Linked DNA regions of Defluviitalea raffinosedens. The main gene of each other region encodes a partner of the protein of the gene in region 2 in a complex. Links are inferred from orthologs where the notes say so. Each region holds a gene or a part of one and is shown on either strand. Other genes may lie near its edges. The genes, in order: dnaG and dnaB.

Region 1 (8,098 bases), on a different replicon or contig from region 2:
GCTCTTGTAATGGCCTGGCGAATCCACCAGGTTGCATATGTACTAAACTTAAATCCTTTGCCATAATCAAACTTTTCTACTGCTTTAATAAGTCCTAAGTTTCCTTCCTGAATCAAATCCAAGAATAACATACCACGTCCTACATAGCGTTTTGCAATACTAACAACCAGTCTAAGATTGGCTTCTGCTAGTTTTCTTTTAGCTTCCGGATCCCCTTGTTCCATTCTGCGAGCCAATTCTATTTCTTCTTCTGCCGTAAGAAGAGGTACTTTTCCGATTTCTTTTAAATACATTCGCACCGGGTCGTCAATATTAATGCCTTCTGGCAGACTTAAATCCAGATCATCCAGCGGCTCTTCTTCTTCTTCAATATTACCTAATACATCAATATTCTGTCGCTCAAGATATTCATAAATTTTTTCTATTTGCTCCGGCTCCAATTCCATGTCGGAAAAATGATCCATAATTTCTTTATATTCGAGCACACCTTTTTTTTGCTTACCTAATGCGACCAATTCCTTCACACGGGTCAAAAATTTGGTTTGTTCGCTTGTTTTCACGCAGAATCCATCCTTTCCTCACCTGTCTACTATTTTAACCACTTATAAGGTTAATATACAATTTTTCTAGCTGCTTTTTCTGCTCAATTAAAGATTGAATTTCATATATATCAGTTGCATTTCTGCTTTTCATGTCGATATTTGCTTTTTTTATTAATTTAATTTGATCATTTATCGCTTTTTCAATATCATATTCCTGATTTTTACTTTTTTCGTCCCGAAAAATCATAGAAACTTGCTTTTGATCATTTAAATTTTCAAAATGATTAATCACAACAGCAGGTTCAATTTTTAAGCCTTTATCATACTGCTCATAAATTAGCTTAGCTACTTTCATTAATACTGGATCAATAAAGTCTTCATAAGATAAATGTGGCTTAATTTTATGATAGTGTAGTGGATTATTATAAAGGAAATTAAGAATATTCTTTTGAGCCTTATATAATCCGTTTTTCTCATCTATGTTGTTAAATACATTATTTACTTTTAAATGATCGTGGAGTTCACTTTCCTGTCTTTGTGAATAACTACTCAGTTTAATACTATTTTTTCTTTGAAATTCTTGAGTTTTCTTTATTTCATTCAAAATAGACTGGGTAGAAATTTTGGTATCATTAGATATTTCCTGAAGATATACATCCCGCTCAATCTCATTGTCTAGCCTGGAAAGTAATTGTGCTACTTCCATGGTAAATTTAATTTTTTGCTCAGTATCTTCAATGTTATATTTTTTTCTTAAGACCGAAACTTGAAAAGTAACTGCCCCCATGGCATGATCAAGCAATTGTTGAAATGCCTCAGGGCCGTTTTGCTTAATAAAATCATCAGGATCTTTCTCTCCGGGTACTTGGACCACTTTTATTTTTAATCCAGCAGACGATAAAATAGGTATCGCCCTTAATGCAGCGTTGGTCCCTGCTGTATCGCTGTCATAAATTATAACAACTTCTCCTGTATAGCGTTTTAATAAAGATGCCTGCTGATAGGTAAAAGCTGTACCAAGAGAAGCCACTACATTTTCAAATCCTGCCTGATATAAGGATATAACATCCATATACCCCTCAACAATCAATATTTGATTCTTCCCAGATGTTCTTGCATAATTAAGACCATAAAGATTTTTACTTTTATCAAATAAGGGAGTATCCGGAGAATTCATATATTTGGGCAGACTATCATCCAGCACGCGTCCGCCAAAACCAATGACCTGATTATGAACATCAAAAATAGGAAACATAATTCTATTTCTAAATCTATCCACATACCCTTTACCTTTTTTCTTTGGTATAACCAATCCGCTTTTTGAAATATGCTCCTCCTCGTATCCTTTATACAGTAAATATTGATATAAATCTCCAAAGTCCATGTTTGAATAGCCTATTCCAAAAAGCTTTTGAGTGTTCTTGCTTAACTTTCTTTTATTCAAATATTCACTGGCCTGTTGGCCCCTTAAGGAGCGCAGATTTGCATAAAAATATTTAGCAGCTTCCTTATGCATATCCAGCAAAATCTGCTTTTCTTCCATCTTTTTGCGAACTTCTTCTGAATATTCAGGTTGTGGTAAAGTAATATGTGCCCTGTCAGCCAAATGCTTGATCGCTTCTACGAAACTAAAATTCTCCATCTGCATAATAAATGTAAATACATTGCCACCTGCCTGACAACCAAAACAATAATACATTTGCTTATCAGGGCTGACAGAGAAAGAAGGCGTATCTTCATTATGAAATGGGCATAATCCAAAATATGAACTGCCCTTTCTTTGTAATCTCACATATTCAGAAACTACGTCCACCAAATCATTTTGGCTTCGAATTTCTTCAATGATTTCTTCTGAATAATACATGGGACTCCCCTATCTTTTTGGACCTATCAAAATACATATATTTGTTTCGACATATTTTTCGGAAATCCTTTAAGCTCACAAAGATTTGTTTAAAATATATAAAAAAACAAAAATAATGACCATTATATTAACCAATTTACCTTTAACATTTTAAGTCTGCTCAATCAACTTGATCAGATTTTTTTTAAATTTAGCATTATCCAGTTCATTTCTTTTTCGCGGGCCTTTTGTACGACCACCTGCTCTTCTTATTTCGCTATTTAAATGCCTATCATAAAGTAATAAATCGATTTGCTCATTTAGATAAATATTGCCATTTGGAGAAATTGCTCTTGCTCCTTTTGATAAAACAAGAGAAGCCAAACCATAATCCTGAGTAACAATAATATCATCTCTTTTTACATGATTCATTATGGTCATATCTACCGACTGAGGTGCTGAGTCTACTATCTTATATTCCATATCAAATCTCTTATTTGGAACATGTGCGTAGCTGCAAAAAACGATTGCTTTAATATTATATTCCTTTGAAACATCTTCAATTATCTTTAAGACGGGACAACTATCGCCATCAATAATAATTCTAAAATTTTCCATTACATGATCTCCTATAGAATATTCCACGAAGAAGGTACGTATATTTCCATATATTTATTAATGGCATATCGATCCGTCATCCCCGCAATATAATCGCATACAATTCTTTCTTTCATCTCATCTCCTGATTTATAATGTAAATAGAATTCTTTTGGGATACTTTCAGGATGTTTAATAAAATAATAATACAGCTGCTCAACAATATGTTCTGCCTTTTTTTCCTGATTTTTTGCCTGTGAACCTATATATACATGTTCAAACATAAACGCCCGGAGTTTTTTCACCATTTTACCTATTTCATCGCTCATTTTAATATCAGGTTGATGAATACTGTTTTTGATCACATCTATAATCATAGTATTAATTCTTTCACCAAAGCTATTCCCTAAAATTTCAACACAATCTTTTGGAAGATCTGTTTCTTTTAATACTTTTCCTCTTATAGCGTCATCAATGTCATGATTAATATACGCGATTTTATCTGAAATTTGAACAACTTTTCCTTCCAAAGTACTTGGATTACCTTTTGTCTGATGGTTAATAATTCCATCCCTTACTTCCCATGTAAGGTTCAATCCTTTTCCGTTTCGTTCAAGTATTTCTACTACTCTCAAACTTTGCTCACTATGGCTAAAACCCATAGGACATACTTCATTTAACACATATTCTCCCGTATGTCCAAAAGGGGTGTGGCCTAAATCATGTCCTAAAGCAATAGCTTCTGTAAGGTCTTCATTTAAAGACAGTGCCCGGGCAATAGTCCTTGCAATCTGTGCAACTTCCAGTGTATGAGTTAGTCTTGTACGGTAGTGATCTCCTTCCGGAGATATAAACACCTGAGTTTTGTGTTTTAATCTCCTAAAAGTTTTGCAGTGAAGAATCCTGTCACGATCTCTTTGAAAATCTGTTCGAATATCACATTTGGGCTCATCATATTTTCTTCCTTTGCTTTCTTTACTTTTCACTGCATACGGACTTAGAAAATCAAACTCCCTTTTCTCTTGAATCTCTCTAAGGTGCAACGTTATCACCACCTGTTCTTACATGTTATAACACTCCTCATACTTAAATATATACTACACATTTTTTCAAAATCCTTCAAAATCATTTGATAAAAAAATTACCATCATCCCTTTAACAAGGAATAATGGTAATGACTTTTAAACAGATTCTACTGATTTGTCCTTACCCTTTAAAACATATTGGATAAAAATTATGAATACTATAATCACAATACCAATAAGATCTGTAGTCAAGCTTGGTTCAATGAGCATAAGACCACCTGCAACCGCCAGAATTCTCTGCCATATTGGAAGTTTTGACTTCATAAAACCTTCTAAACCACCTGCAATAGCAAACATACCAAGCATGGATGTAATAGAAAACTGAATAATCTGTGGCAGCGAAGTATTCACCATCAACATTGCAGGATTTAGTACAAACATATACGGAATAATAAATGCCGATATAGCCAGCTTAGTGGCAATGACTCCAGTCCGAATAGGATTTCCGCCAGAAATTGCTGACCCTGCATAGGCTGCCAAAGCTACTGGTGGCGTAATGTCTGCAACTACACCAAAGTAAAATACAAAAAAGTGTGCAGCAAGGACCGGTGTTTCCGGCATCAATTTCAATATGATCGGTGCAGTGATGGTAGCCATAATAACATAATTTGCAGTAGTTGGTACACCCATTCCTAATATAAGACAAGCAATCATCGTTAAAAACAATGCAATAATGTTAATGCCTCCTGATAAAGTAAGCAAGCCATCAGCAAGCTTAAGGCCTAAACCGGTAAGGGAGACAATTCCTACTATAATACCTGCTATTGAGCATGCTGCAGCAACTCCAATGGTATTTTTTGCACCGTTTTCCAAAGCTTCAACAAAAGTTTGAGGCGTCAGCCTTGTATCTTCCCGAAACATACTGACAACAATAGAAGTCAGTATGGCAAGACAGGCAGCTCGAGATGCAGTATATCCTATAGACATCGTTGTAATCAATACAACAATGGGGAGGAACAAATATCCTTTCTGGAAAAACAATTTAAAAAAGTTAGGAATGTGTTCCTTGGGAAGTCCTTTTAATCCAGTCTTTTTTGCTTCAAAATGTACCATTAGAAAAATACCGCTAAAGTAGAGGATTGCCGGAAAAACTGCTGCTAAGGCAATCGTAGCATAGCTTGTTTCTGTCATTTCAGCCATAAGGAATGCAGCTGCTCCCATAATTGGAGGCATAATTTGTCCTCCGGTTGAAGCAGCAGCCTCAACCGCTGCAGCAAAATCTTTGTCATATCCTGCTTTTTTCATTACAGGAATAGTAACACTACCAGAACCAACAGTATTAGCAACAGAACTACCAGAGTACATTCCTTCCAGGGCACTGGAAATAACCGCAACCTTGGCAGGTCCACCTACTGCTCGCCCTGCAATGGAATTGGCCATATCTATAAAAAAAGTACCAATGTTCGTCTTTTCAAGAAATGAACCTAAAATAATAAACAATACAATAAAAGTTGAGCAAACACCTATAGGCGTACCAAGTATCCCATCAAGGGTATAAAATAATGTGTATACGATACGCTTTAAGGAATATCCTGCATAAAAAGCATAAGCAATGAAAGCGCCGGCAACCACCAAAATTGGAATACCAACTACTCTTCTGCATACTTCAGCAGTAATAAGTAATCCTACAACACCAACAATAACATCTAATTGAGTGATACGAGTTGCTCTGGCAGAAAGAGTTTCAAAATTAATGATAAAATACGCAAAACAAGCTGCTCCTACAATACCAAGAACTATGTCATACCAAGGTACATAATTTTCCCTTTTTGCAGACTTTTTCTTCGCTGGATAAAGTGCAAAGGCCATAAAAATAATAAAGCCTACAAAAGAAGTTCTGCGGATTTGTTCCGGCCAGACGCTAAAAAGATTCATATAAAATATATACAGAGAAAAAACAACTAAGATACAACGTACAATCTTTCTGGGTACACCAGTATAATGCCTTGTATTAGATTCTCGATCATATTCAGCCATTAAGGCATCTACATCGATTTGCTCTGCTTCTTCCATTAAAGAATGGGCTGTGTGTTTTACTTCAGACATACATCATCCTCCTTATTTTTTGATTTTTATACCTATTCCAAATCAAAAACCGTATTTTAAAATTTATTGATTACCTGGTTCATCATTTCGAACAGATATAAACCTTCGTCCAGTTACAAACTGAACAGTCGTATTTTTTCCACAGAGTTCTCGCAAACTAATATCCTTTCCATTAATATGTAAAATATGATCAGAAACTGTCCCAACAATATAAGAAAGACGATCCATTAACTTATTAAAACCACTGACAATCATAGCACCATCTGAGCCATATTCCAGAGATTGTCCTTCTTCTATTTCTGTCTGTACACCTGCACCAAAAGCATAATAAATTGTTCGATCAACATAAATTTTACCAGTCCTGATTTGATAAACATCAGTCACCGGGCTATTATTTACAGAATGAATAAAAGTAACAGAAAACTCGTCTCCATCATTAACAGGAAAAGATGCGATAATTTCACCTGTGTCACTATTTTTTAAAATTAGACATGGAGAGGAAAAAACAAAGAATAAAATAACGGAGACCGTAAACAATACAGCCACGATTGCGGCCCCCGTCAGTAAATTAATTCTTTTCATTATTTCAAAACGCCGATTTCTTTATAATATTTTTCTGCACCTGGATGTATAGGTATAGAAATACTGGAGACTGAATACTCAGGATTTAATTCAGCACCCTTTGGATGCGCATTTGCAATTTCATCTGCATTTTCAAAAAGGGCTTTGGTCATGTTATAAACCAAATCTTCACTAAGACTGTCAGAAACAATGTAAGTAGCCACTACAGCCACAGTCTGGACATCAGTATCGACACCTTTATAAGATCCACCTGGAACAGAAAATTTTGTATAGAAGGGATATTTCTCAATTAATTTTGCTGCATGTTCATCATCAATTTCCAGCAAATTAATTTGGTTGGAAGTAGCAAGTTCTACAATTGCAGTTGTGGGTGCTCCAGCAACACAGAAAAAGGCATCTATTTTATCATCCTTTAATGCGGTTGCACTGTCACCAAAACTTAAATTGCTGACAACAATATCATCAAATGTCATATCATAAGCTTCAAGAATTTGACGGGCATTAAACTCTACTCCTGAACCAACGTCCCCTACAGAAACACGTTTACCTTTAAGATCTGCAATAGAAGTAATTTCTTTCTTGGATACTATTTGACAAACTTCTGCATAAAGTCCTGCCATAGCAGAAAAACCAGAAATTTTTTCTCCTTCAAAAAGATCAATACCATTATAAGCATAATACATAACATCATTTTGAACGATACCCATGTCTGCTTCTTTATCTGATACAAGATAAATATTTGCTTTTGAAGCACCAGTGGATTGTACATTAAAACTTAAGTTATTAACTTTTTGACTAAGCACTTGAGATACTGCCCCACTATAAGCATAATATGTACCTGTCGTGCCGCCTGTAGCCATCTTTAATGTAGTCTTTCCTCCACAACCTGATAAAACCAAAGAAATCATCAGTACCATGGACACTAAAACATACAAACTCTTTCTCATAAATCATCCTCCTGCAAATTAAAAATTTTGAATCCTGAATGATTACCAAAGGAAATATTCAAATCCATACTATAATAGTTTATAACAATACTAAATTTTTTTCAACAGATTCGCTTAAGTTAGTTGCAATCTCAATATTTTTTTATAATAATTCTGCTTTGACATTTATAATTTGACTTTGCAATTGCATACTGAAAAATTTTTTTCAATATTTGATTGACAATTCTAACTATTGTTCATTTCTTGTTGAACTTTTATCTAATTTTCAACGATGATCTATGGTTTCATTTAATCTCTTCACTTAAAAGCCAGCAATTATCACTGCTTCTATTTTCCTGTCGAAAACAGATTGAACCTGATTGACCATTTTATTTTATAGATACTTTTTATTTATTATATAAAAAAATGTTGTGATACATGAAATGATCATATATCACAACATTTAAGATTTTGCAC
Region 2 (8,040 bases):
AAAAGGCATCACCTTTTCCGGCGGAGAGCCTTTCTTGCAGCCGGAGGCCTGTGCAGAAATCGCCAGATTCTGTCATAACTTAAATTGGGATGTATGGGTTTACACCGGTTATACCTATGAAGAAATACTAGCAAATAACAACTCCTTGTGGAATGAGTTTTTGGAAGAAATTGACGTACTGATCGATGGTCCCTTTATCTTAGAAAAAAAAGATTTCACCTTATTGTACAGAGGATCATCGAATCAAAGAATCATTGATGTCAATCTTTCTAAAAAGAATAATAAAATAGTATTTTGGGAACAATAAGAATTTAACATTTTACTTGTAAACTTAACGCAATTAGTATACAATATGCTTGTATCGAATATTCTGAGGAGGTGTTATTATGGCTTATGTAATAAATGACGAATGTATCAGCTGCGGAGCTTGTGAGCCAGAATGTCCTGTTTCCTGTATTTCTGAAGGAGATGGAAAATACGAAATCAATGCAGATGAATGTATTGAATGTGGTGCTTGTGCAGACGCTTGTCCTGTAAATGCTCCAAACCCAGCCTAAAATCAAAAAATCGCCCTGATGGGCGATTTTTTTATCTTCCAAAAATATGCTTATACCATGGAATCTTTCTGCTGGCTGCAACCGCTGTTTCTTTTCTCATATTCTGAACTTCCCTTAAAACTTCATCTAACCTTTTGTATCGTTCTTTATCCCTTGCTTCATATTCTTTTTCTAAAAATTTAATCTGAGTCAACATTTCTTCCTTTAAGTCCTGCTTTAACTCTTCTTTGATCTCTTTTCTTAATATATGATTATGTTCAACCAAAGCCTCTTTGAATAAATTTTTCATCATCATCTGAAACTGTTTAACCTTTTCATCATTAGGATTGGTTATATCTACTTCATTTCCATGGCTTAATTTCAGTGCATAATCTTCATTTTCATCCATACTGGAAATTGCAGCTTTAATAGCTCTAAGCTGAAGTCCCTGCTCTTTAAAGTGCTTAATGTTTTCAAAGATCCTGATTTCTTGATCCGTATAATATCTATGCCCCATTTCGTTCCTTGGAATCTCCAGGTTAAGTTCTTCTTCCCAGTACCGAAGTACATGTGTTTCTAAATTGAGCATTTCAGATGCCTCTGAAATACTGTATCTTTTTTCTTCCATAGTTTCACCCCATTATCAAAAATTTCCAGTTATACTCGTAGTATACCATAAATTTACATTAAATCAATAAAAAAATGCTAAAAATTTACTTTAAGGGCTAATATTGATAAAAGTTGAAGACGAAAAAATAAAAACCTTCCTGGCTCATGCTAAAGTAAAACATGAATCGGGAAGGTTTTTATTAACTGCTGTTTTATGAGTGATTTAGGAATTTGCATTCCCACTTTCGACTTCGTTTATAAGTTTTTCAGCACTGTTGATGAATTCGTAAGCTCTGTCAATAACTGTTTTTATGTTGTCCATAACTTCAGGTGTGAGGTTTTTGGGATCAGCAAAATATCCGTCAATTTCTGTAATTCCTTCGGAAATCTCATTCATAACTGTAACAAGTTCTTCAATCTCTAAAAGCTCAGGACTTGTATTCACCTTGTCAACAACCTCATTATATGCGTCTATCATCGCTGAAAATTCCTGTGCAAGGGCTTGTTGTTCCTCGGTATATTCCACTTCTGTGCTTTCTTGTGTAGTATCTTGCGCAGCTTCTTGTTTATTCTCCTGTGCACTTCCTTGTGAACTGGTTGATGAAGTGGACGCTTTTTCTCCACCACAGGCAACAAGATTCAGTGTCATCATAAGTGTTAACATACTACAAGTAATTTTTTCATTTTAAATCCTCCTCTTTCTAGTCAACGTATGTAATAACGCACCGCCCGTTAAGTATATCAGGCATTTTTTTTTAACCGTCTTTTGCATGAATGACGATTTTTTTGACATGAAATACTTTTTTACATGAAACATAGTATCGTCTGTCAAATTATTATGTTAAAATAATAGTGAAGAAACGGAGGAATTTTAATGATACAAATTGCAGTCTGCGACGACAATATTGACGAACTATCCCACATTGTTCAACTGATCAACCTATATAAAGTATCCAAAAACTTCAGCTGCAAATGTACCATCTTTCATAATGGATTTGAGCTCATTTCGGTTTTAGAAAAAGGAAAGAGATTCGATATATACTGTCTGGATATTATTATGCCGGGGTTGACGGGCATTGATGTGGCAAAGGAAATCCGTAAGTTTGACAAAACCACACCCCTTCTGTTCTTTACCTCCTCCGCTGAATTTGCCTTAGAAAGTTATTCTGTAAAAGCTGTCAATTATGTACTAAAGCCTATTACAAAAGAAAAATTCTTCCTCACCCTGGATGAAGTCTTAGAGAAAATAAACGCAGATCAAGAAGAAGATGCCATTATTGTAAAAAGCAATGAAGGCATTCAAAGAATCCTCATTTCTAATTTAGCTTTTGTCGAGGTGATTGGCAGAAATGTTTTGTATCATCTTTACTTCGGAAAAATCATCCAATGTACAGAATCTTTCTCCTCTGTCTGCGACAAGCTTATGAAATATGGGTGCTTTATCAGACCGCATCGCTCCTACATTGTGAACATGCAGTTTATAGACACCATCGAAAATCATCAGATCACCCTGCAGAATCTTGCCATTATACCTGTTGCCCAGAGAAAGATTAGAGAAATTAAGCAACAATATCTAAATTATCAGATGGAGGAGCAATAAAAGAATGATAGAAACTGTCATTGAGTTTTCTCGCTATTATATCGCCCTTCTGTTCGGAACGGGCATAGCAGCCCTTTTTACCGGAATGCCACACACAAGGAAAAACTATCTGGTTTATGGAATCTTTACCATCATCATATTTCTTTTACAACTTCTTTCCTTATGGACATGGGGCATGGAGATCACGTTTAAACTCTATCCACTCATCACCCATCTTCCAATGGTTATATTTATTGTATTTTATTTAAAACAATCATGGCTAATAGCTATTACCAGTATGTGTCTTTCTTTTCTGTGCTACCAGTTTCCCCGATACGTTGGCACTGTTTTAGGAGCCACTTTTGGCTGGGTTACTATGAACCACATTGGTTATATTGTCACAGCCATTCTGATGTACTACTTTCTACAGAAATATGCCGTAAAATCTGTTCGGCATCTGTTGGAACGGTCTAATAAGTCCTGCCTGCTGTTTGGTGCAATGCCCACTTTTTATTATGTTTTTGAGCATACTTCCACAGTATATACAGATTTTATGTACAGCGGAACCCGGGCGGCTGTACAGTTTATGCCCTTTGTGACGTCCGCATTCTATATAGTTTTTGTTCTTTTGTATTATGACGAAACTCAAAAACAAGCAAGAATTCAAAGAGAGCGAGACATGCTGGCCACACAGTTTAAGCAGGCTCAAACCGAATTTGCTTCTCTAAAACAAATTCAGCAGACTGCTGCAGCCTACAGACACGATATGCGCCACCATTTCTCCCTTTTACAGTGGTTGGCATCCGAAGGACTTGTAGATGAAATCATAGAATACCTAAAGACTGCCCAGTCCGATGTCGATGCCATCACTCCCATACGTTTTTGTGAAAATGAGACTGTCAATCTGATTTTGTCCTCTTTTGCTTTCAAGGCAAAGGAAGCAAGCATCCATTTAAGCATAGATGCAAGATTGCCTGATGCCCTTCCCTTTAGCGATACCGAGCTTTGTTCACTTTTGTCCAATGCTTTGGAAAACGCCATACATGCCTGCGAGCAAATATCAGAAAGCAGTAAACGATCTATCAAACTCCGCATGTATTCCAAAAGCAATAAATTGTGCATTGACATCCGAAACAGCTATCAATCAGAACCGATTTTTTCTGGGGATCTGCCGATATCCAAAGAGCAGGGACATGGTTATGGTACAAAGAGCATGGCCCATATTATAAAAAAGCATAGCGGTGTCTTTCTGTTTACGACCAAAGAGGGTTGGTTTATCTTTCAGGCGACCATATAAATCGATATGATAACAAAAAATCCAGTTCTTCACCAAAAGAAGAACTGGATTTTTATGTATTTTCTTAATTGGCTTTTTGCATATTGGCAAACTTCGTATACTGACCTAACCAAACCAGATCTACGGTCCCTGTCGGGCCGTTTCTTTGTTTTGCTATGATGACTTCTGCCTGGTTTTTCTTTTCTGTATCCGGATGGTAATACTCATCCCTATATAAAAACATTACCACGTCGGCATCCTGCTCTATAGCTCCGGATTCTCTTAAATCTGAAAGCATCGGTCTATGGTCTGCCCTTGTTTCACAGGCTCGGCTAAGCTGGGAAAGGGCAATAACAGGAGCTTCCATTTCTCTTGCCAGAGCCTTTAAGGATCTGGAGATTTCAGATATTTCCTGCTGTCTGGAATCAGACTTTCCACTTCCACTCATAAGTTGCAGATAGTCGATTAAAATAAGGCCAAGGCCTTTCTCAAGCTTTAATCTCCTGCATTTTGCCCTCATCTCCATAACAGAAATACCAGGTGTATCGTCAATATAAATAGGTGCTTCTGCAAGAGTACCCATAGCTCTCGCTATTTTTACCCAATCTTCCTGGTTCATAGCACCGGTTCGAAGTTTCTGTGCATCGATCATCGCTTCAGCGCAAAGCATACGATTAACCAACTGCTCTTTTGACATTTCCAGACTAAAGATGGCAATGGGTACTTTTTCCCGTACCGCTGCATATTGGGCAATATTCAGGGCAAACGCCGTCTTTCCCATGGAAGGCCTTGCAGCCACTAAAATCAAATCCGAAGGCTGAAGACCTGCAGTTTTATAGTCTAAATCGATAAAACCAGTGGAAAGTCCTGTTACCTTCCCTTGATTTTTATATATTTCTTCTATTTTTTCAAAGGCAGATAAAAGCACTTCTCTCATAGGAGAAAAATCTTCTGTATGCTTATTTTGCAAAATGTGAAAAATGCTTTGCTCTGCTTGGTTTAAAATCGTATTCACATCTTCCTTAGCTTCATAACTAAGCCCCATAATATCCTGGCTTGCTTTAATCAATCTTCTTAAAATTGATTTGCTCTCAACAATTTTGGCATATTGCTTAATATGAGCTGATGTAGGAACACTGGAAGCTAATTCTGATAAGTACGCAATACCCCCTATTTGCTCTAACAATCCTTTTTCCTCAAGGCGGCTTTTAAGGGTAACCAAGTCAACCGGAGCGCCTTGATTAAAAAGCTCAATACAAGTTTCAAAAATCATCTTATGATCGGGTCTGTAGAAATCATCTCCTCTTAAAATCTCTGCTGCAGATGCGATGGCTTCCCGATCAAGAATCATGGATCCCAATACAGATTGTTCAGCTTCAATATTATGAGGGGGAATTCTCTGCAATCTTGATTCCTCCATAATTAGCCCCCTTTTATTTTTCTATGCTTCAGTTACTTTAACCGTTAACTCTGCTGTAACCTGCGGATGAAGTTTAACTGGAACCATATGATTGCCCAAACTTCTAATGGGTTCATCCAGTTGAATCTTTTTCTTGTCTAAAGATAAATTAAATTGCTTTTTGGCGGCTTCAACAATTTCCTTAGCTGTCACAGAACCAAAGAGCCTTCCGCCTTCTCCTGCCTTGACACTGACTGTCACAATCTTATCTTTTAATTCCTCTTTGAGTTGCTGTGCTGCAGCAAGTTCCTCCTGTTTTTTCTTATCTTCTGCTTTCTTTTTCAAATTCAAATCATTTAAAGACGTTTTGGTTGCTTCTACTGCTAATCCCTGAGGAATTAGATAATTTCTTGCATAACCATCGCTGACATTTATAACATCACCTTTTTTACCATGTTTTTTTACATCCTGAGTTAATATAACTTTCATCTTCTTTCCGCTCCTTCCTCTAAGTATTCATCTATAGCTTCTATTAATTGATCGTATACTTCATCAATAGGGACTTCGCTAAACTGGGCTCCTGCCACAGTCTGATGGCCTCCGCCCCCTAACTTTTCCATGATGAGTTGCACATTAATATCTCCTAAAGATCTTGCACTAATCATAACATCATTTTTTATAGAACACATCACAAAGGATGCTTTAATCCCTGAGATATTTAATAATTCATCTGCCGCCTGAGCTGCGATCACAGCTCCATTTTTAAGATCAGAAGGCGCAATAGAAATCGCCATATTCTTCCTATAAATGCGTGCATCCTTAACCGCAGCTGCCCTTGCCTGATATGATTCCATATCGTTTTGAAACAGCATGCGAACTCTCGTACTGTCAGCCCCATTTCTTCTTAAAAATGCAGCAGCCTCAAAGGTTCTTACCCCTGTTTTAAATACAAAGTTCTTGGTATCAATAGTAATTCCTGCAAGAAGAATATCTGCTTCTATTGGCTTTAGTTTAACCTTATCTACGATGTATTGTAAGATTTCAGCAATCATTTCGCAAGTGGAAGATATAAAAGGTTCTAAATAAGTCAATACAGCATTATCAATAAACTCTGCACTTCTTCTATGATGATCAAATACTACAATATTTTTACTTAATTCCAAAAGCTCAGGGCACTCTGTATAACTCGGTCTATGAACATCTACAACCACTACAAGGGTTTTTTCTCCCGTATGCCCTATGGCTTCAATACTGTTTAAAAAAATCTTTTCTTCATATTCTCCAGATTCTAAGATTTTGTCATATACTGTTTTAATCGCACTGGTAGGTTCGTTTAATACAATATAAGCTTTTTTACCTAATAACTGAGCTGCCCGATAAACACCTATGGCTGCTCCGAGGCAATCCACATCAGGATTTTTATGCCCCATAATCAGAACTTCATCCGACTCTTCAATAATCTCTCGGAATGCATAAGCCTTCATTCTTGCCTTTACCCGGGTACTTTTTTCAACTTCCTTGGTTTTTCCCCCGTAGAAAGAATATTTGTCAACATTTTTAATAACCGCCTGATCTCCGCCTCTTCCCAAAGCTAAATCAATGGCTGCTTTTGCATACTCCATAGACTGGGGCAAATTTTTCCCATTCACCCCAATCCCTATGCTTAATGTCACAGGAAGCTCATTGCCTATATGGATCTGCCTTATTTCATCCAGGATCTCAAATTTCTTCTGTCTGAACTTTTCTAAATGCTCATTGTAAAAAAGCATAAGATACTGGTCTTTTTCTAACTTTTTAACGATACCTTCACCCTGCTGCGCCCAGGAATTTAACTTTCTGTCAATCAAGGCAATCAGTAAAGGCCTTCTGACGTCTTCTACACTTTGCATGACCTCTTCATAATTATCTATAAAAATTAGTCCTATAGATACTTTTTGCTTTAAATTTTCTTCTTTTAAAATCATATTGTGCGTATTGTCAATAAAGTAAAGTCCATACATAGTCCGCTGGCTGCCGCTGGCTTGTGACAAATACACCCGATCGATATATACATTATAGTGCCTGTTGTCTACAGTGATTGTTTTTGTAACCTGTTCTTTTCCTTTTGGAAACTGATCGGCAGTAATATCCAGAAAAAGATTTTGAATGTTTTTATTCACTAAATTCTTTGCTTTTATGACTTCTTCTATCCTGGGATTATACCATTTGATCCATCCATGGGCGTCAACCATAATAAATGGAAAAGGAAAATAAGACAGCACATCTTTATGAATGGAATGGAAATCATAGTCTTTATTTAGAGTCCTTTCTTCCAGCTGACTTCCTTTCTTCCCCCATAAAAGAGTAAAGATCAATAACGCCACACAAAGCAGCATTGCAACAAACCCTATAACTGGCTCATAAAATAGAAAGATTACTCCAAAAACAAACAAAATCAATATATAGAAATGAGGCTGCAGAAAAACTCTATTTATAAATGTTTTGTAATGACTTTTATTCATGGTTTAGCCTCCACACATACATCTATACAACCTTACTATAGGAATCTTTCTGTTTTCCTGAAATTAAATATGCCTTCCAAGAATCCAAGGATTACAAATAAGAAAGGACTTACAATGATGCTTAAGAAACTTAAGATGCC

What was found.
Region 1: the proteins of dnaB (region 2) and dnaG are in contact, whole or in part, in a crystal structure (PDB 2R6A), measured with the Geobacillus stearothermophilus proteins. The link is inferred for Defluviitalea raffinosedens from one-to-one orthologs. Residues at the interface, in WP_033016901.1 of Geobacillus stearothermophilus: Ser13, Glu15, Ala16, Gln18, Glu91, Leu92, Asp94, Ala95, Val96, Pro97, Thr98, Ala99, Ala100, Asn101, Tyr104, Tyr105, Ile108; in WP_049624496.1 of Geobacillus stearothermophilus: Lys456, Leu457, Leu458, Pro459, Ala460, Asn463, Ala464, Leu467, Leu535, Leu536, Ile537, Ala538, Gln544, Glu545, Asp548, Tyr549, His552.

What each region holds. Positions count from the first base shown.
Region 1 is NZ_JAFBEP010000004.1:131,616-139,713, forward strand. What follows is about bases 1-2,968. They hold dnaG (DNA primase), read right to left. Parts: upstream 2,407-2,968; coding sequence 595-2,406; downstream 1-594. Other genes in these bases: rpoD (RNA polymerase sigma factor RpoD), read right to left, coding at 1-560; JOD07_RS04980 (YaiI/YqxD family protein), read right to left, coding at 2,557-2,968. In the rest of the region: more of JOD07_RS04980, read right to left, coding at 2,969-3,003; JOD07_RS04985 (deoxyguanosinetriphosphate triphosphohydrolase), read right to left, coding at 3,015-4,025; JOD07_RS04990 (TRAP transporter permease), read right to left, coding at 4,164-6,113; JOD07_RS04995 (DUF1850 domain-containing protein), read right to left, coding at 6,177-6,695; JOD07_RS05000 (TAXI family TRAP transporter solute-binding subunit), read right to left, coding at 6,695-7,642. UniProt on the Escherichia coli protein: RNA polymerase that catalyzes the synthesis of short RNA molecules used as primers for DNA polymerase during DNA replication.
Region 2 is NZ_JAFBEP010000001.1:364,018-372,057, forward strand. The notes cover bases 3,254-6,163. They hold dnaB (replicative DNA helicase), read right to left. Parts: upstream 5,421-6,163; coding sequence 4,086-5,420; downstream 3,254-4,085. Other genes in these bases: JOD07_RS01815 (sensor histidine kinase), read left to right, coding at 3,254-4,021; rplI (50S ribosomal protein L9), read right to left, coding at 5,442-5,888; JOD07_RS01830 (DHH family phosphoesterase), read right to left, coding at 5,885-6,163. In the rest of the region: nrdG (anaerobic ribonucleoside-triphosphate reductase activating protein), read left to right, coding at 1-307; JOD07_RS01795 (DUF362 domain-containing protein), read left to right, coding at 387-557; JOD07_RS01800 (helix-turn-helix domain-containing protein), read right to left, coding at 589-1,164; JOD07_RS01805 (hypothetical protein), read right to left, coding at 1,369-1,809; JOD07_RS01810 (LytR/AlgR family response regulator transcription factor), read left to right, coding at 2,020-2,745; more of JOD07_RS01815, read left to right, coding at 2,750-3,253; more of JOD07_RS01830, read right to left, coding at 6,164-7,900; JOD07_RS01835 (DUF2232 domain-containing protein), read right to left, coding at 7,936-8,040. UniProt on the Escherichia coli protein: The main replicative DNA helicase, it participates in initiation and elongation during chromosome replication. Travels ahead of the DNA replisome, separating dsDNA into templates for DNA synthesis.